One region of the Paenibacillus sp. FSL E2-0178 genome, then DNA from elsewhere that is predicted to be linked to it. Evidence: a T-box and tRNA genes for the amino acid it is inferred to sense, from the RefSeq annotation. Region 1 holds a T-box; the other holds one or more tRNA genes.
What was found. A T-box is a leader RNA that pairs with one kind of tRNA and senses whether it is charged. The one in region 1 lies ahead of MHI42_RS27755 (valine--tRNA ligase), so its partner is inferred to be a tRNA-Val.

Region 1 (7,851 bases):
AGCTGAACCAGGTGTCCAGAACATCCTCATCCTGCTTCAGGTCGGACAGTCCGCTGATGCGGCGTGCTTCTTCTTCATCATGTGCAACTACAATCTCCCCGGTAGATTCGGAGTACCAGGCCGGGATGCGGTGGCCCCACCACAATTGGCGGGAAATACACCAGTCGCGTACATTCTCGATCCAGTTCAGGTAAGTCTTCTCGAAGCGGTCCGGTACGAAGTTAACACCGCTACCATCCTTCTGCGCTGCGATGGCCGCTTCTGCCAGCGGCTGCATCTTCACGAACCACTGGGTGGACAGGTAAGGCTCAACTACGGCTCCCGAACGCTCGCTGTGTCCAACCTGATGTACGTGGTCCTCAATGGATACAAGCACACCTTGCTCCTTCAGGTCGGCAATGATCGCCTTGCGGCAGTCACTGCGGTCCAGTCCCTGGTATTTGCCTGCTTCCGCATTCATAATTCCGCCTTCATCCATCACATTAATCTGTGGAAGACTATGGCGCACGCCCATCTCAAAGTCATTCGGATCATGTGCCGGGGTAATCTTCACCGCGCCGCTGCCGAATTCCTTATCTACATAATCATCAGCGATAACCGGAATTTCCCGCAAGGTAATCGGCAGGATCAGGGTTTTGCCGATAAGATCCTTGTAACGGTCATCTTCCGGATGCACGGCTACCGCAGTATCGCCCAGCATCGTTTCCGGCCGGGTTGTAGCTACAGTAATATAGCCGCTGCCGTCCTTAAGCGGATAGCGCAGATGGTACAGATAGCCATTTACCTCTTTATATTCAACTTCGATGTCCGACAGAGCCGTGCGTGCAGCCGGATCCCAGTTGATAATGCGTTTGCCGCGATAGATCAGGCCCTTCTGGTACAGCTCAACAAACACCTTGCTTACCGCCTTCTTCATTCCATCATCAAAGGTAAACCGTTCGCGGGAGTAATCCAGAGACAGGCCCATCTTGGCCCATTGGTCATGAATCGTCTCTGCATACTGGTCTTTCCAGGCCCATACCTGCTCCAGGAACTTCTCGCGTCCCAGATCATGGCGGGAGATTCCCTGCTCGCGCAGCTTCTGCTCTACCTTGGTCTGCGTAGCGATTCCCGCATGGTCCGTTCCCGGCAGCCACAGCGTATCATAGCCCTGCATCCGTTTGGTACGGATCAGAACATCCTGCAGTGTGAAATCAAGCGCATGCCCGATATGCAGCATTCCTGTTACATTCGGCGGGGGAATAACAATGCTGTAAGGCTGCGCATCCGGACGTTTGCCTGCTTCGAAGAAGCCGTTCTCCATCCAGTAAGTATACCATTTCTTCTCCGCCGACCCCGGATCATAGGTAGTCGGCATATCGCTTTGCTTGTGATTTGCAGTAGCGGTGTCTTCTGCCGCTTCCAGCTGGTTCGTCAGCTCTGCTGCTGTATTGTTGTTATCAGCCATTGTGAACCCTCCATTAGAGAAAATGATGAGAAGCTTTTTGTATTCTGTAACAATCTGACAAGTGGAAACGGCTTTGCCGTCCTGTCTAAGGACGGTACCGTTTCAGCGAGAAATATAAGGATAATTGATAGAGTGAAACATATAAATCCTTATATTTAAATACAAAAAGACCCTTCGTCTCAAAGGACGAAAGGCCATTCTTTCGCGGTACCACCTTTGTTTCGCGCTAACAAAAAATAAACCCCTGCCTCAGACCCCTTACAGGTCCGGAAGCTTAGCGCGACACTCATGCAGATAACGGCTGCGTCCGGCCACATCCTAACCTGGTCTCCATATATATGGAGGCAAGCTCAGAAGGGCGACTCCGGGGCGACTTCGGGGGCTGCATCCTGCGGAAATTCACAGCAACTACAATTCCGCTCTCTGAAGGGCTGACCGCCTACTCTTCCCGTTCCCAGTCTTTATGCTAGTTATTACTTATGTCAATAATACATTCAGTCCTATTCCTAGTCAACCAGCATACACACAAAGGGCAGAGTTTATACCGCCCGGTTCAAAAAAATATCTTACTTCCCGCTCCAGATCACGTTGACGATATTGTAGCCTCCATAGCTGCCAGTTCCCAGGTAGGCGTCCAGCGTAACCGAAAACGTGCTTCCGGCATCGATAATCGAGAAGGCTTCCGCGGAGATCTCCTCGGATTTGGCGGTGGCGCCTTTGCGCACAAAATACTCTTTGTACGTATTGCCAAGCGTCTCCAGGTCCTGCTTCGTCAGATAGCTGAACGTCGCAGACGGCGTGCCGGTCGCCGAGCCTTCGATCAGATTGAATACTTTGGCATCGGACGGAAGCGGGAAGTCGGACGGCAGGCTCTTCGGACGCTGTACCGGTACCGCGGCCGGTTCCGGAGAGGACGTGCCAGGAGAAGCGGAGCCGCCGATGACGACCCGGCTGTTTGCGGCGTCATAAGTGACAGAGGTGTTCAGCGCTTCACTGATTGAGCGTACAGGAAGGTACGTTGTGCCATTGTATGTGATCGGGGCAAGCGTTTTACCGTTGCCGTCTTTCATCGCATAGACCTGACCGTTCACGATGATCCCGAGCTTGTAATTCAGCGATGCCCGAATCTCCTGCAGGTTGCCCGCGGCATAGACGCCGGCTGAAGCAGTCAGCGCCACGCCCAATGCGATCGCAGCTGCCGTCACTTTTTTCTTCATAAATATCCCATCCTCCCAAGAAGTAGTGTATACCGGCGCACAGCTGGTTGAATCTGCAAGTACATAAGCCGATAGTGACCATTAACCCTGCCTAAGCAAATATGAACCCGCAACAGGCCGGGCCAAGATATATATATCCTATGTAAAAAAATAAGGCTGCCCCAAGCAGCCATGTCATGGCTTGTGGGACAGCCCCCCGCAACTTCCTGCCGCATTCCCCTGTCCATCCTAGGGAATATACAAAACCTGGCCTTCTTCTACATTCTGTCCGGAGAGCCGGTTATACATGGACAGCTCTCTGGTACTGAGCTGATATTTCTCGGCAATCGTATCCAGCGTTTCTTCCCGCTGGACGATGCAGAGCCGCACTTTGCGGAATAGCTCTGTACCGCCAAGACCGCCGATGAACCGGCTTTTCCATTCGGTATCATTCCCTGCCTCAGGAATAACCGCCGCTTTGGAGGCTACCTCCTCGGAATGGAGAATCTCCTGCTCCTTGCGCGCACGGCTGGAGCTGAGCAGCGAAGAGAAGGTCAATGGCTCCTGCTCGGCAATTGCCGGATCTTTTTTGCTGCCCAGCGCAATCTTGAGATCCTGCTTCTCCTCCTGGGGAGGTAAGAATTCCTCGGACACGAAGCTCTCATTGTCTATAGCCTGAACCTCTTCAGGCACTTCTTCATTCTCGGCCAGCACCGCTGCATCATCACTGGCTGCGGATGTGAATACCGGCTCTGCCTGATTGACTGCATGAAGACTGGCAGTACCCCAATGATCCACAGTATTCAACGCGGCTGTCCCCGTCTGGAAACCGGGCTCCTCCGTACCTGCCTTGAACGAATCATTTACCGCAGCAGGCTCTTCTGTCTTCTCCCGGGAAGGAAGAAAATGACTGGAGACCGGCTCAGCCGCAGATTTGCTGTAGCTCTGCCCGGAATCCGCTGTTCCGGATGGAGAGGTTGCGGGTGAGGAATCCAGGCTATGCGTTCTTACCTTGGGTTCCTTGTCCTTCAACTGAGCGGATACTAAGGCCGAAGGCTGAGTGTATAAAGAGCCTTCCAGGAATAGCGGATTACCCGCGGCTTCCACGGAATCCGCATATTCCTGATCCTCCACTGAAACCTCCGCGACACCTTCCCCGTAGGTCCAGAGCGAATTTTCATATAGCGCATCATTCTCCGGCCCGCGGTTATCCGCTTCAGCCTCAGGGGAGTAGGCTACTGTATATTCCTCCTGCTGCCAGGCCGGCTGGGCATCCGCGTTTCCGATTCCGCGCAGCGAGAGTACCCCTGTTATGTTGACGGTTCGCATCGTAAGCAGGTCAATATCGAAATTCTCGATCTCAACCCCTATGTCTTCAAGTGAGCTGACCCGGGTCAGCGGGACTGTGATTTCAACAGGAATCGCATGCTCCAGACGCTGTGTGCGATCATCTTCCCCCCGGTAGAGTCCGGTGAGCAGCAGTTGCCCGTGCAATTCCGCCCGGTCCTCCCGCTGGATTACCTGGATGTCGGGAATCAGCTCGACTTCCTCCAGCTCAGCTATTCCCGGAAGCTCTTCCGAAAGGTGAATGCGTTCATAAATATCAAACCGCAAGCCGTGTGACTGGTCAAACACGGGAAATGTCCTCCTTCTTGGCATAATCTATCCCTGAGACAAGCCCAGAGCATAAGCCCAAAATGTTACTCCACTCATGTATATGCTTCAATCAGGAAGGCATGACAACTTTGCCGCCTACTTCGGCGGACAGGAATTTATTTCGGATCGGTGAGTACCGTAAGAGGATCAGGAATGGAATAATCCTGCGGGAGCCTTGCCCGCATGCTCGCCGCAAGCGGAATGCCGGGATACATCGCATTCAGCACATCGGCCGGATGGAAGGCTCCGGGAACGGGTCCTGCCGCCGGCTCTGCTCCCAAGGTGGAACGGACTGCCGGGCTTTGTACGCTCTCCCGCATACTTATGGCTTTACGGTATACATTCAGCGTTCCGGCCGCCATGACATCCAGTGAACGGCTGCGCTGCGCCCACTCCCTTGCCTGGAAGCCGGTACGTACTCTCAGCTCCTCATTATCCAGCAGCTGTTCCAGCAGCCCGGCCAGCCGGGCGGCATCACCGGGCGGAACGATCCAGCCCGTCTCCCCGTGGCGGACCATTTCCGGCATACCTGAAGTGCCGGCAACAATCGGGGCAATGCCGGCAAGCTGAGCCTCGGTGACCGAGAACGGCTGAGTATCCTGCAGGGAAGGCTGTACATAAATATCAGCCTCGCTTAGTGCTGCCGGAATATTATCCAGCTTCCCGGCAAATCGGATATGCTCCAGAATCCCAAGCTGGCGCGCCTGTTCCCTGAGCTCTTCCAGCAGGCTGCCTATGCCGGCCACTACACAGGTCCAGTCTGTGCGGTGCTTCTGCAGCATTCCCAGAGCCTCGATCAGCACATGTACACCTTTGATATATTCGAGGCGTCCGGCATACATGATTACTTTGGTTCCGCCTCCGATCTTAAGCGGTGAAGGCTTCGCCGCCCTGGCCGCATACTGCTCCAGATTCACTCCATACGGCAAAGTATGAATCCGTTCTCTGCTTACACCGAGCTCCTGGGTCAGCTGACCAATCCAGTTCGAAGAGACCATAATCAAGTCAGCCGACCGGGCCGCGAGCGCCTCCATCCGCCGGAAATACCGCCAGATCGGCCGGCGCTCATATTCCTCGCGGGTAAGTTCAGGCTCAAGCCCTTTGTATTCATAATAAGCTTCCCGGGACAATGCCCCGTGCACACTGGAGACGAGAGGAACCGGACGGCGCATAATCCGCCGCAGCGCGTAGGAGGCAATGGGGTCCTGGGCATGAATGACATCGTAATTCTCCAGCCCCAGAACCGCCGCTCCACCCTCAAATACATAACGCCCCAGCTCAAAGCTGAATATCCCATGCTCCAGATGCAGATGCGGGAATAAGGTAATATCGAGGTGCGGGAGCAGCAGGGTATAGAAAGCTTTTTTATCAAAAGAAGCATTCTGCCCGAGCAAATACAAGGTGTTGTTCTCCACATGGCTTCCCATGAGTGTAACGGAGTGTCCCTGTTCGCTCAGCTTATCAGCAAGCTGTTTCATATACGTCCAGATCCCGCCCATATTGGTAAGGCCCCAGTAGGTAACCAGCAATATTTTCATAACTTCCTCTCCCCGGCTTATAGATTCACTTCTGCACGAGAGCAGACGGCTCCACATTAACAAAGTATTATATGACCGCTGCCGGATATAGGACATGGGTGTATGGTTCAATCTATAAAAATTCCAAAATAACTTTATAATCAAAAAACGTCTTTTCGGTTATAATCGGTATAAATCCTGAAAGGAAAACTTCTGTCATGTCTAAAGCACGGGTATTTGACCTTTCCCTGTTTGCCGCTTCCGTTGCTATAGCCTTCATTCCCAAACATGCTATAGCTCTGGACGATACATATATCAAAGCGCTGGTGCTCTATACGATCTTCTCCAGCTTCTACTTTCAATTGCGCATCGTGACCCGGAGCGGGAATTCTACGATAGATTATGCTATCAGCTATACCTCTTCGTTCGGAATTTTCGCCGGACCGCTAGGCACCTTTCTGTTCGAAACCGTATACCGCTTCATTGTGTTTTTCTATAAAAAGAAGACAAAAACCGCCGATCCCGGCGAATTTCTCGATACCTTCTACAACATCGGGTCCTTCACACTGGGCGGCTCGGCCGCGTATTATCTGTACACTGTGCTTCACCCTTTTGCGGAGAGATTTCCGCTCGGATACTGGCTCCTGTTTCTCCTGGTCGTCTGTGTCACCACATTGCTGTCCTCCACGTTCCTGATCATAACCTTCGCGCTCTCTGGAGACATCAAGACACGTAAGGAAGCCCGTCACCTGCTGTTCCGGAGCCGTAACCTGCTTGATTTCAGCAAGGTAGCCCTGACCAATGCGCTGCTCCTGCGCCTGCTGCAAATGGAGAAATGGGAAATGCTGATTGCCCTCTTCCTGCTCAATTACATCGTCAGCCTCTCCTTCTATTCCAAATCGCAAAGCGCCCAGCACAAATATGAACGCGACAAGTTCGAGCAGATGGCTTACCGCGACTTCCTGACAGGAACCTATAACCGGGCCCACATGGACAAGATGATGAAGGAGCTGAACCAGAGCGGGGAATATATCGGAATTGTAGTGGCGGATATCGACCGTTTCAAAAAAATCAACGATTCCTTCAACCACGCCGTCGGTGACCGCGTCATTATTGATTTTGCCGATACACTGAAGCAATTTCTGCAGGAGGAAGACATCCTGTTCCGCAGTGGCGGAGAAGAGTTCACCGTGTTTCTCAGGAACAGAACCTTTGAGGAGTGCCAGTCACAGATTCAGGCAATCCTGGACAGCCTTCACGGACACAGCGTAGCCGCAGAATTCGAGGAACAGATGATCCGCGTGCCGTATTCCGCCTCTTTCGGACTGTACTATTACAAGGCAGACCCCGGCCAGAAGACTTCTATGGAAAAAGGCTATGTCTACGCCGACCAGCTTCTGCTTGAATCCAAAAAACTCGGCCGCAACCGGCTCTCGTACCGCAATGACCTTCGTCCGTAGCCGGACTTTAGAACGGTGAAGATCAGGTACGGGAGCGCTGTGCATTGCAAGCAAGAGGGAGCTGTCCCAAAAGCCATGAAATGGCTGCTTGGACAGCTCTTATTTTGGAGTAGGATCAACGTGAGCACTTGGGCGGACGCTCCGCTGTTTAAGCGGGAAGTAGTTTCTTCAAATCTTTCTAAAATCACAAAAGAAACCGTCCTTTGGTAAAATGGAGTTACCACACAACCTCCCGCCAAATGGTCAAAGCGGCACGTTAGAATATCCCTAAGCAAGCCGCAAATGAAAGAAATCACCCTAACGGGTGAATCAGCCCGAGCTATGCAGCTGATGTAGATTTTAAGCCCATCTCACATTGTTCTATTCTGACTGCTTTGTTTGGGGCAGCCTCCGGTAAAATCAGGGGCACTTTTGCCCCTCATTCCCACCTGCCGCCCACTTTTGGCGGATTCAGGGGCACTTTTGCCCCTCATTCCTGCCTGCCGCCCACTTTTGGCGGATTCAGGGGCACTTTTGCCCCTCATTCCCGCCTGCCGCCCACTTTTGGCGGATTCAGAGGGATTTATCCCTTTGTT
Region 2 (7,851 bases), 3.2 Mb from region 1:
TTTTCTATGGCTGAGAGCGATTCTGTTCGTCGTGGGTTGTCAAAAAAAGAAGGCACTGAAGAATTTTTGCCTGAAATTAGAAAGCGTTTCGTCGATAAATTGAAAAGCGAATACAATGAAACTGAACAATCAGCACTTTCTATTCTCGATCCTTTTCTGCAAGTTATTGACGATGCACAGCGGTATGGTTTTTCAGATAATCACTCCAACCCTTATTCCCATATTGGATATGGAAATGGATATCTTAGATATTATTATCCATTGGCTTTCCTTACTGTCATGTTGAATATCAATAAAGACGACATTGATAAAACGGGACAGATCATAAATTATGCTAAAACAAGAGATATCAAGATCTCTCCGATTAAGTTTGGTAAATCAAATGCGAATTATTCTTATACCGAAGAAGACAGAACTATATATAAAGGTCTTGAATCAATCAAATTCCTTAACGCTAAAATAGCCGAGGAGCTTCTGTTGTTGAGAATAAATACTTATGAGTACTTTATTGATTTATTAGTTGATATCACAGAAAAAACATCAGTAAATACTCGACAACTTGATATCCTTATCAGGCTCAACTTCTTCTCGAAATTTGGAACGTGCGGATTATTACTTGCCATCTATAATGAATTTTCAAGTGGAAAAGTTCAGTATAAAAAGACTTATGTTGAAAAAACAAAACTTAAACGCCTAGAAGAGTTGAGGTCGGCTGAAGAAAGTATCCGATCATTAAATAATTACCTAGAACTACTACCAAATGAAGTCGTAATGTTTGAATCAGAGGTAACGGGATACATAACTACAACTTATCCAAATGTAGAATCAAACTGGTGTGTTGTAACGGACTTGGATACTAAATATAGTCCTAAATTGAAATTGTATCGTCTAAAAACAGGAGAAGAATACAATTTCAAAATGGACAAGAAAACCTTTAATAATAAAGATAAAAAGCTCGTCATTCAGAAAGGCGATATGATTGAGATTACAAGTCACCAAAAGAAGCAGCGTCAAGTGCCTGATGGTGCGGGAGGATTTAAGCCAACAGATCAAACCGATGTTTGGATTACTGGTTACACAAAATACATTCAAAAGGAGTCCGGTAAAAAATGAATGAACAAGAGTAATTCATAAAACTATCTAAGACATCTGTTGAGAAACTACTCGACCGCTCAATCTCAGACAATTATTATAAACTATTACTGACCGAATCTATGCATTATCTCTTAGAAACGAGAGATAATGAGATTTATGAATAAATATAATGATAACTACAATTTAGATATGTACCAAACTGCATATCACATTCACCACTTCCCCGATTCACAAGAAAGGGAGGTAATTGAATATTCAACTTGTGCGGGTTGCGGAGAGGTCATTACAATTTTTGAAATAGAATGTGGTGAGATTTTAGATATCTATGGTTTATCGGTACATGATGAAAGAGATTGCGTTAAAAAGGCAGTAGAAGCAAGAATATTTACGTTAACTGATAATAAAGGAGAATGATAGTTTGAATTTAGTAGGACATAACATGGCATTGGTAGAAGAATTGAAGAAATTTATGATTAAGCGAATTGAAGGGTTTAATAATAAAGGGTACATAAAAGAAGATAAATATGAAAAAATGCTGGATGAAGAAATAAAGTCATTTGATGAGCGATTGGAGACAATGCGCGAATGGCTGTAAAAGAAGGAAAGAAGTTTGAGGAGAACTTTCAGTCATCTGCTGAAAATGTTGATGAAAAAATTTTCTTTACGAGAATTAAGGATACTTTTATACCTCCAGATCTTCGGCAACGAGTAAAGGTAACTAAAAACGATTACGACTGTATGATGTTCGCTCGATCTCATTTATTTACACTGGAATTGAAGTCAACAAAAGAGAACAGGTTTAGCTTTGATGAAAGTATAATTAAGCAGCATCAAATTGATAAGTTAGTTGAAGCAAATACATATGAAGGTGTTATTTCAGGGTTTGTAATGAATTTCCGTGAGCCGCAAAATAGGGTGTTTTTTGTACCAATTCAAGAGTTTGTCAAATACCAATACATAGCACAAAACCAGATCAAAGAAAATAAGTATAAAGTAAAGATAAACAAATCGAGTATTCCAATTGGAATCTGCGAAGAGATTGGTATTGAGATTAAGGGATTTAAGAAGAAAGTAAACTGGCATTATCACATAAAGGAGTTTATCACGGAGGCAATTAACTCATTGCCCCAAACCGTTTGAGGACGCTGCAGAAGAGTCAAAGGAGGATTGGGGCAATTGTAGCACAAAGCTGAGAAAGGGGCTTAGAAAGCCTCTTATTACATTACAAGAGGGTGACAAACATTAATCTATAATTAGACAAGAAAGTCGTGAAACGGCTTCGTAATTTACCCGAACCGATGGAACCAAAAGATATTCAAGAATTCTTGGGATTGAGCAAGAACTCTACATATAATCTAATTGAATCGAAACAGTTCTACAGTATACGAGTCGGGAAATTGTATAAGATACCAAAGAGAAACTTCATAAAGTGGTACTTGGGTTAACGAACATAGGTGGCAGAAAATGCCCCCTATTTTTTTATTTTGAAAAGTTGCATTAAGGAAAGAATGTTGGACAGCTTTTTGCGCACCCCAGAATGCCCCCTGCTAATATGATATATGAAAAAAGTAAGTATAATATTGAAAGTAAGCAAACAAAAAACCCTTATGTATCAAGGGTTTTAAGCTGAGATATGGTATTAAACCTCTATAGGACGGATGGGGTTCGAACCCATGACCCCTACCCTGTCAAGATAGTGCTCTCCCGCTGAGCTACCGTCCTGCAACGAAATTTATAATACCATATGATGTGAGGGAATGGCAAGAATTTTTTATAACGAAGAAATAGGTTGGCTGATATATGGAATTTATTAGAGAATAAATAGGAGGCAGTACTATGCTACTCTGGGGAAGCGGATCACGGCGGAAGAGAAGAAGGTGGGCTGTGATTTGACAGGTTAGATTAACCCCTTTACTGGTGGTAGATGATAAGATAAGGTGCAGGTCCCGCTGAATGTGAGTGGGGCTTTTTTGCAGCGAAAAAGTTGAGCGACACAGAAAAGATTTTATAATATAATGATGGCGGTTGTCTGGGAATATCTCTCAATCATTCCATTATACATAATGAAGCCGAAGGAGTTCTTCTAATGATCGTAACTTTGCATGAATCTGAAATGCCTGAGGTTAGTCTTAAGTATGTTGTGATTGTCATGAAGCAAGGTGAAGACTGGGTTCTGGTGCGGCACCGCGAGCGGTCCACATGGGAATTTGCCGGAGGACATATTGAAGCAGGAGAGAGTCCTGATGAAGCTGCCGCCAGGGAGCTGTATGAGGAAACAGGCGCTGAGGCGTACAAGTTATACCCTATATGCGTATATTCGGTGAGAAGTGAAGAAGTACCCGCGAGCTACGGGATGCTGTACTTTGCAGCTGTAGATAAGTTCGGCCCCCTGCCCCCATATGAAATGGAGGAGATTCGCAGATTCAGAGAAATTCCGGAAACGGTTACGTATCCAGGGATATATCCGACGTTAATCGCGAGAGTAACAGAATATATCAAGCAACTGAGCGGAAATGCCAATGAAAGCAGATCTATTGAACAAGTGGAATTTGGTGCGCAATAATCCTACCATTGAACGGAGTGATTGCCGTGTCTATGCCTACTCATATTGTGGCGGTCGGCGGGATTGTTGAGAATGGGCAAGGAGAAATTTTGCTGGTCCGAACGTTTCATGGCGGCTGGGTGTTCCCCGGAGGTCAAGTGGAGTCAGGAGAGAACCTGATGGATGCGCTAACCCGTGAAATACAGGAGGAAAGTGGCATCCTCACTGTGGTTGACCAGCTGATCGGCGTGTATTCCAATACGGGGATGTACAAATGGCATGACGGTGTAACCGATGTCCCGACCAAAGTGATGCTGGACTATGTGTGCCGGCCAATCGGCGGGGCATTAGCAACATCGGATGAAACAGCGGAGAGCTGTTGGGTCAGCCGGGATAAAGTGCTTGAGATGATTACCAGCCCTGCTATCCGCACCCGTTATGAAGCTTATCTGGCATTTGACGGTACAGTCGCTTATATGGCCTACCAGACCAAGCCCGAATTTACAGTAAGTCTGAGCAGGAAGATATGATGCAGTACCATATAAGGAGATTATAGATGAACGTAGAATATGGGAAATTAACTTTTCTGGAGATTAAGCAAAAAGCAGCCGAAGGCTATATGGCTATTATTCCAACCGGCTGCACGGAGCAGCAGGGGCCGCATGCGACGGTGGATTTTGATATCTGGCTGGCTACCGAGCTGTCTATTGAAGCAGCAACTATGGCAAATTTGAGCTACGGTGTGAAGTCGCTGGTAATTCCGACGATTCCATTTGGTCCAACTCCTGAGCACCGTAATTACGGCTATGGCTACATCGACATCCCGCAGAAGGTGTATGAGGATGTGATCTATGCGGTTCTGGTTTCACTGGCTGACCAGGGCTTCAAGCAGCTGGTGATTATGCGCGGCTGCGGCGGACATATGCTGAACCAGGTGGCTGTGAAATTTAATCAGGATTATGCAGGAAAAGCCAGGGTTCATCTTCCGCATCATCCGTTCCATGAGGTCTGGTGTACACATGCCAATCCGCATATTCCGGGTGGTCATGCCGACAGCTTCACCACATCTCTGGGGCTCTACAAACATCCCGAGTGCATCCGTGAGGAGCTGATTGAGAATCCCGGCAGTACTGAACCGGATTGGGACGATCCCGGACTCGACTTCACCAGGTACTCGGCAACGGGTGTCATTGGCGATCCGACTCATGCCAGCGAAGAATTAGGACGCAAGCTGTGGAAGGGCTCTGTGGAGACTATCGCAGCCGAGCTGCAGAAGATTGCTGCACAGGCTGTTGAGATTAGTCAGGCTGAAGCTTCCAGGCAGTAATGGAAACATAGGCAAGCAGCAGAAAGAAAGACACGTGCGAGTTAGTTAAGCCCCATAGGCTTCGTCCAATTAACCGCGACAGCGGCTTGGAGAAGCAAGTGGGGTTATTTCTATTGATCGCGGTGCGACGCGAAGGGTGTTCTGCAGCTTTTTTTGCGAGAGATTATGTTATAGCTTCTCAAGTCCGAGTTCCGTGTAAGTTTGTGAACGGCAGAGAATAAGGTAGAATAGGGACACCAATTGCTGTGAGAAGAGGTTAGTTTATGAGCGATGAGAATTCGAAGTTCAAGCGGCTTGGAGAGTATCTGAAATCACGCCGGGACCGGCTGCAGCCTGAAGCTGCCGGGCTTAAGGAAACGAACAGCCAGCGCAGAACACCCGGACTACGGCGGGAGGAAGTGGCGATCCTGGCGGGTGTCAGCAGCACCTATTATACGTGGCTGGAGCAAGGCAGAGAAGTTACTGCTTCCCGAGAGATTATGGAGAGTCTAAGCCAGGCCCTGCGCTTGACGCCTGATGAGCGGACGCATCTGTTCGAGCTGTGGAATCCAGGGAATCCGGATCCAGTTCCTTCTATTAATACGGTGAGCCCCGGGCTGAATCCGCAGTGGCGGGATATTATCAGCCAGCTGTCTTATCCGTCTTTTATTACGAATGAGCGGTCCGAGGTTCTGGCCTGGAATGATAAGGCGGGTGAAGTTCTTAGCAATTTCGGGAAGCTGCCTGCTTCCGAGCGCATTATGCTCCGTCTATTGTTTCTCGATCAGGGGCTGCGCCGCCGGATGCTGAATTGGGAGGAGTTCGCGCTCTATTCAGTAGCTGTGTTCAGAACCTATTATGACATGCATCTGCACGATCCCTGGTACAAAGACATGGTAGTGAAGCTCTGTGAGGACAGTATGGATTTCGCAGAGATGTGGAAGCTGCACAACATTCAAGGCAAAAAAGTAAATCGCGTAGTCATACAAAGTCTAAGCACGAATCAGTCTGTGACCTATGACATCAACTCCGTTGCAAGTCTGGCCGATCATCCAGGTCTGCATATCTGTATTTATACACCTGTGGTGGCAGAGAGCTGAGAATCGAATGGAGTCACCTGGACGGCCGGTCTGCTTCTATTTCTGTGCTGTGCTGTTCTGTTCCCTGGTAATGATCTTACTAGCATAAACGTACTGTGGCTGCTCCATGGCAGGAAGGTTAGAATAGGGACATATCCGAAGAATCTTTCACCGGGAAAAGAGGGAGGCAACCAAATGCAGACAAGAACACTCGGAAACGAAGGGTTGACAGTATCGGCTCTGGGACTAGGAACAATGATGATGCCGGAGAACGAAGAGTCGGTAAAAGTGATCCATGGGGCACTCGACCTGGGAGTAACCCTGCTGGACACAGCAGATATCTATGGAGATTTCGCGCAGCAGCGTTTTGGCAGCAATGAGAGGCTCGTGGGCCGCGCGCTTAAGGGCAGACGGGATAAAGCGGTTATTGCGACCAAATTTGGCATTACGCATACTCAGGGCCCCAAGGGTGATCCGGCTTATATCAAAAAATCCGTAGATTCCAGCCTATACCATCTCGGTATGGATTATATTGATCTGTATTATCAGCACCGTCCTGATCCGAACACACCAATCGAGGAGACTATAGGCACGCTGGCTGAACTGGTCAAGGAAGGGAAAATCCGCTACATTGGCTTATCGGAAGCTTCGCCTGAGCTGATACGCCGTGCACATGCGGTACATCCCATTACGGCACTGCAGACAGAATATTCGCTCTGGAGCCGGGAGGTAGAGGATGAAATACTGCGGCTGGTCAAAGAACTGGGCATCGGATTCGTTCCTTATAGTCCGCTGGGCCGCGGATTTCTGACCGGTCAGATTAAAAGCTTTGACGACCTGCCGCCGGACGATTACCGCCGTAGCTACCCGCGGTTCCAGGGAGCGAATTTCGCCAGGAATCTCGAAGTGGTCTCGCTGATCGGGCAGATGGCAGCCGAGAAGGACTGTGCTCCTTCGCAGCTTGCACTGGCCTGGCTGCTTGCGCAGGGTGAGCAAATTGTGCCGATCCCGGGAACAAAGCGGCTGGATCGGGTGCAAGAGAATCTCGGTGCGTTGCAGGTAGTGTTGTCAGCGGATGATCTGGCCCGGATCGAGCGGATCTCCCCGCAGGGTGTTGCAGCCGGAGGGCGCTTTCCCGGCCATTAAGGGCTGAATAGTTGAGAGTTGCAGCAGCAGCATCAGCTACGCATTGAAATGCAATAACGTTCTTATCTGCACCGCTTGTTTTGTAAGCGGTCTGCGGATAAGGACGCTTTTATGAGTTGCACCGGCACATCACCAGTGTTCGGATTCTTGCGAAAACGGAAATAGGTAACAAGTAAAAGGTAGCAGGTGACAGGTGACAGGCGACAGGTGACAGGTGGCAGGTGTACTGGAGCAAGTGTTCATCGCAAAAGTGAAGCGGACTGAGATTCCGTTATTTTGTTCATTCTGCCCCAAAATGAGGGGCGGCGGGGCATATAAGAGATTCTCAGTCCGCTTGACCGGCGAATCTGCCTGATTTGCAGGAATAGAGGAATCTCAGTCCGCCTCATCAGCCAGCTGACGAGGAGATGATGAAGTTTTCCGCCTCAGCGCTGCAAGCTCTTAAGCCGCTCGGTTTCCTCCTCAATCCGCGCCACATCAATCCGTTCGAACAATAATTCCAGCCCCTGCACCCGCTGATGCGCCTGAACGGCTACCGGCTGCCAGACAGGCTGTTCAAGGGACAGAAACTCCCTGATCTTGCCGCAGGAGAACGGAATGAACGGGTTCAGCAGGTTGGACAGATTAGCGATGTTCTGTACACAGGTATACAGCGTGCTGGCACAGGCGGCGGGGTCATTCTT

Region 2: it has a tRNA-Val gene. The T-box ahead of MHI42_RS27755 (valine--tRNA ligase) is inferred to sense a tRNA for this amino acid. The anticodon was not compared.

Annotation. Positions count from the first base shown of each region.
Region 1 is NZ_CP151953.1:6,377,492-6,385,342, reverse strand. It holds gene MHI42_RS27755 (valine--tRNA ligase) at 1-1,357, opposite strand, end outside; T-box leader at 1,627-1,912, opposite strand; gene MHI42_RS27750 (stalk domain-containing protein) at 2,014-2,664, opposite strand; gene MHI42_RS27745 (LysM peptidoglycan-binding domain-containing protein) at 2,893-4,278, opposite strand; gene MHI42_RS27740 (glycosyltransferase family 4 protein) at 4,416-5,837, opposite strand; gene MHI42_RS27735 (GGDEF domain-containing protein) at 6,035-7,276, shown strand.
Region 2 is NZ_CP151953.1:1,249,095-1,256,945, reverse strand. It holds gene dnaE (DNA polymerase III subunit alpha) at 1-1,113, shown strand, start outside; gene MHI42_RS05640 (hypothetical protein) at 1,252-1,509, shown strand; gene MHI42_RS05635 (hypothetical protein) at 1,514-1,690, shown strand; gene MHI42_RS05630 (Holliday junction resolvase RecU) at 1,681-2,235, shown strand; tRNA gene MHI42_RS05625 (tRNA-Val) at 2,746-2,817, opposite strand; gene MHI42_RS05620 (NUDIX domain-containing protein) at 3,182-3,658, shown strand; gene MHI42_RS05615 (NUDIX hydrolase) at 3,685-4,167, shown strand; gene MHI42_RS05610 (creatininase family protein) at 4,194-4,964, shown strand; gene MHI42_RS05605 (helix-turn-helix transcriptional regulator) at 5,228-6,043, shown strand; gene MHI42_RS05600 (aldo/keto reductase) at 6,218-7,168, shown strand; gene metG (methionine--tRNA ligase) at 7,594-7,851, opposite strand, start outside.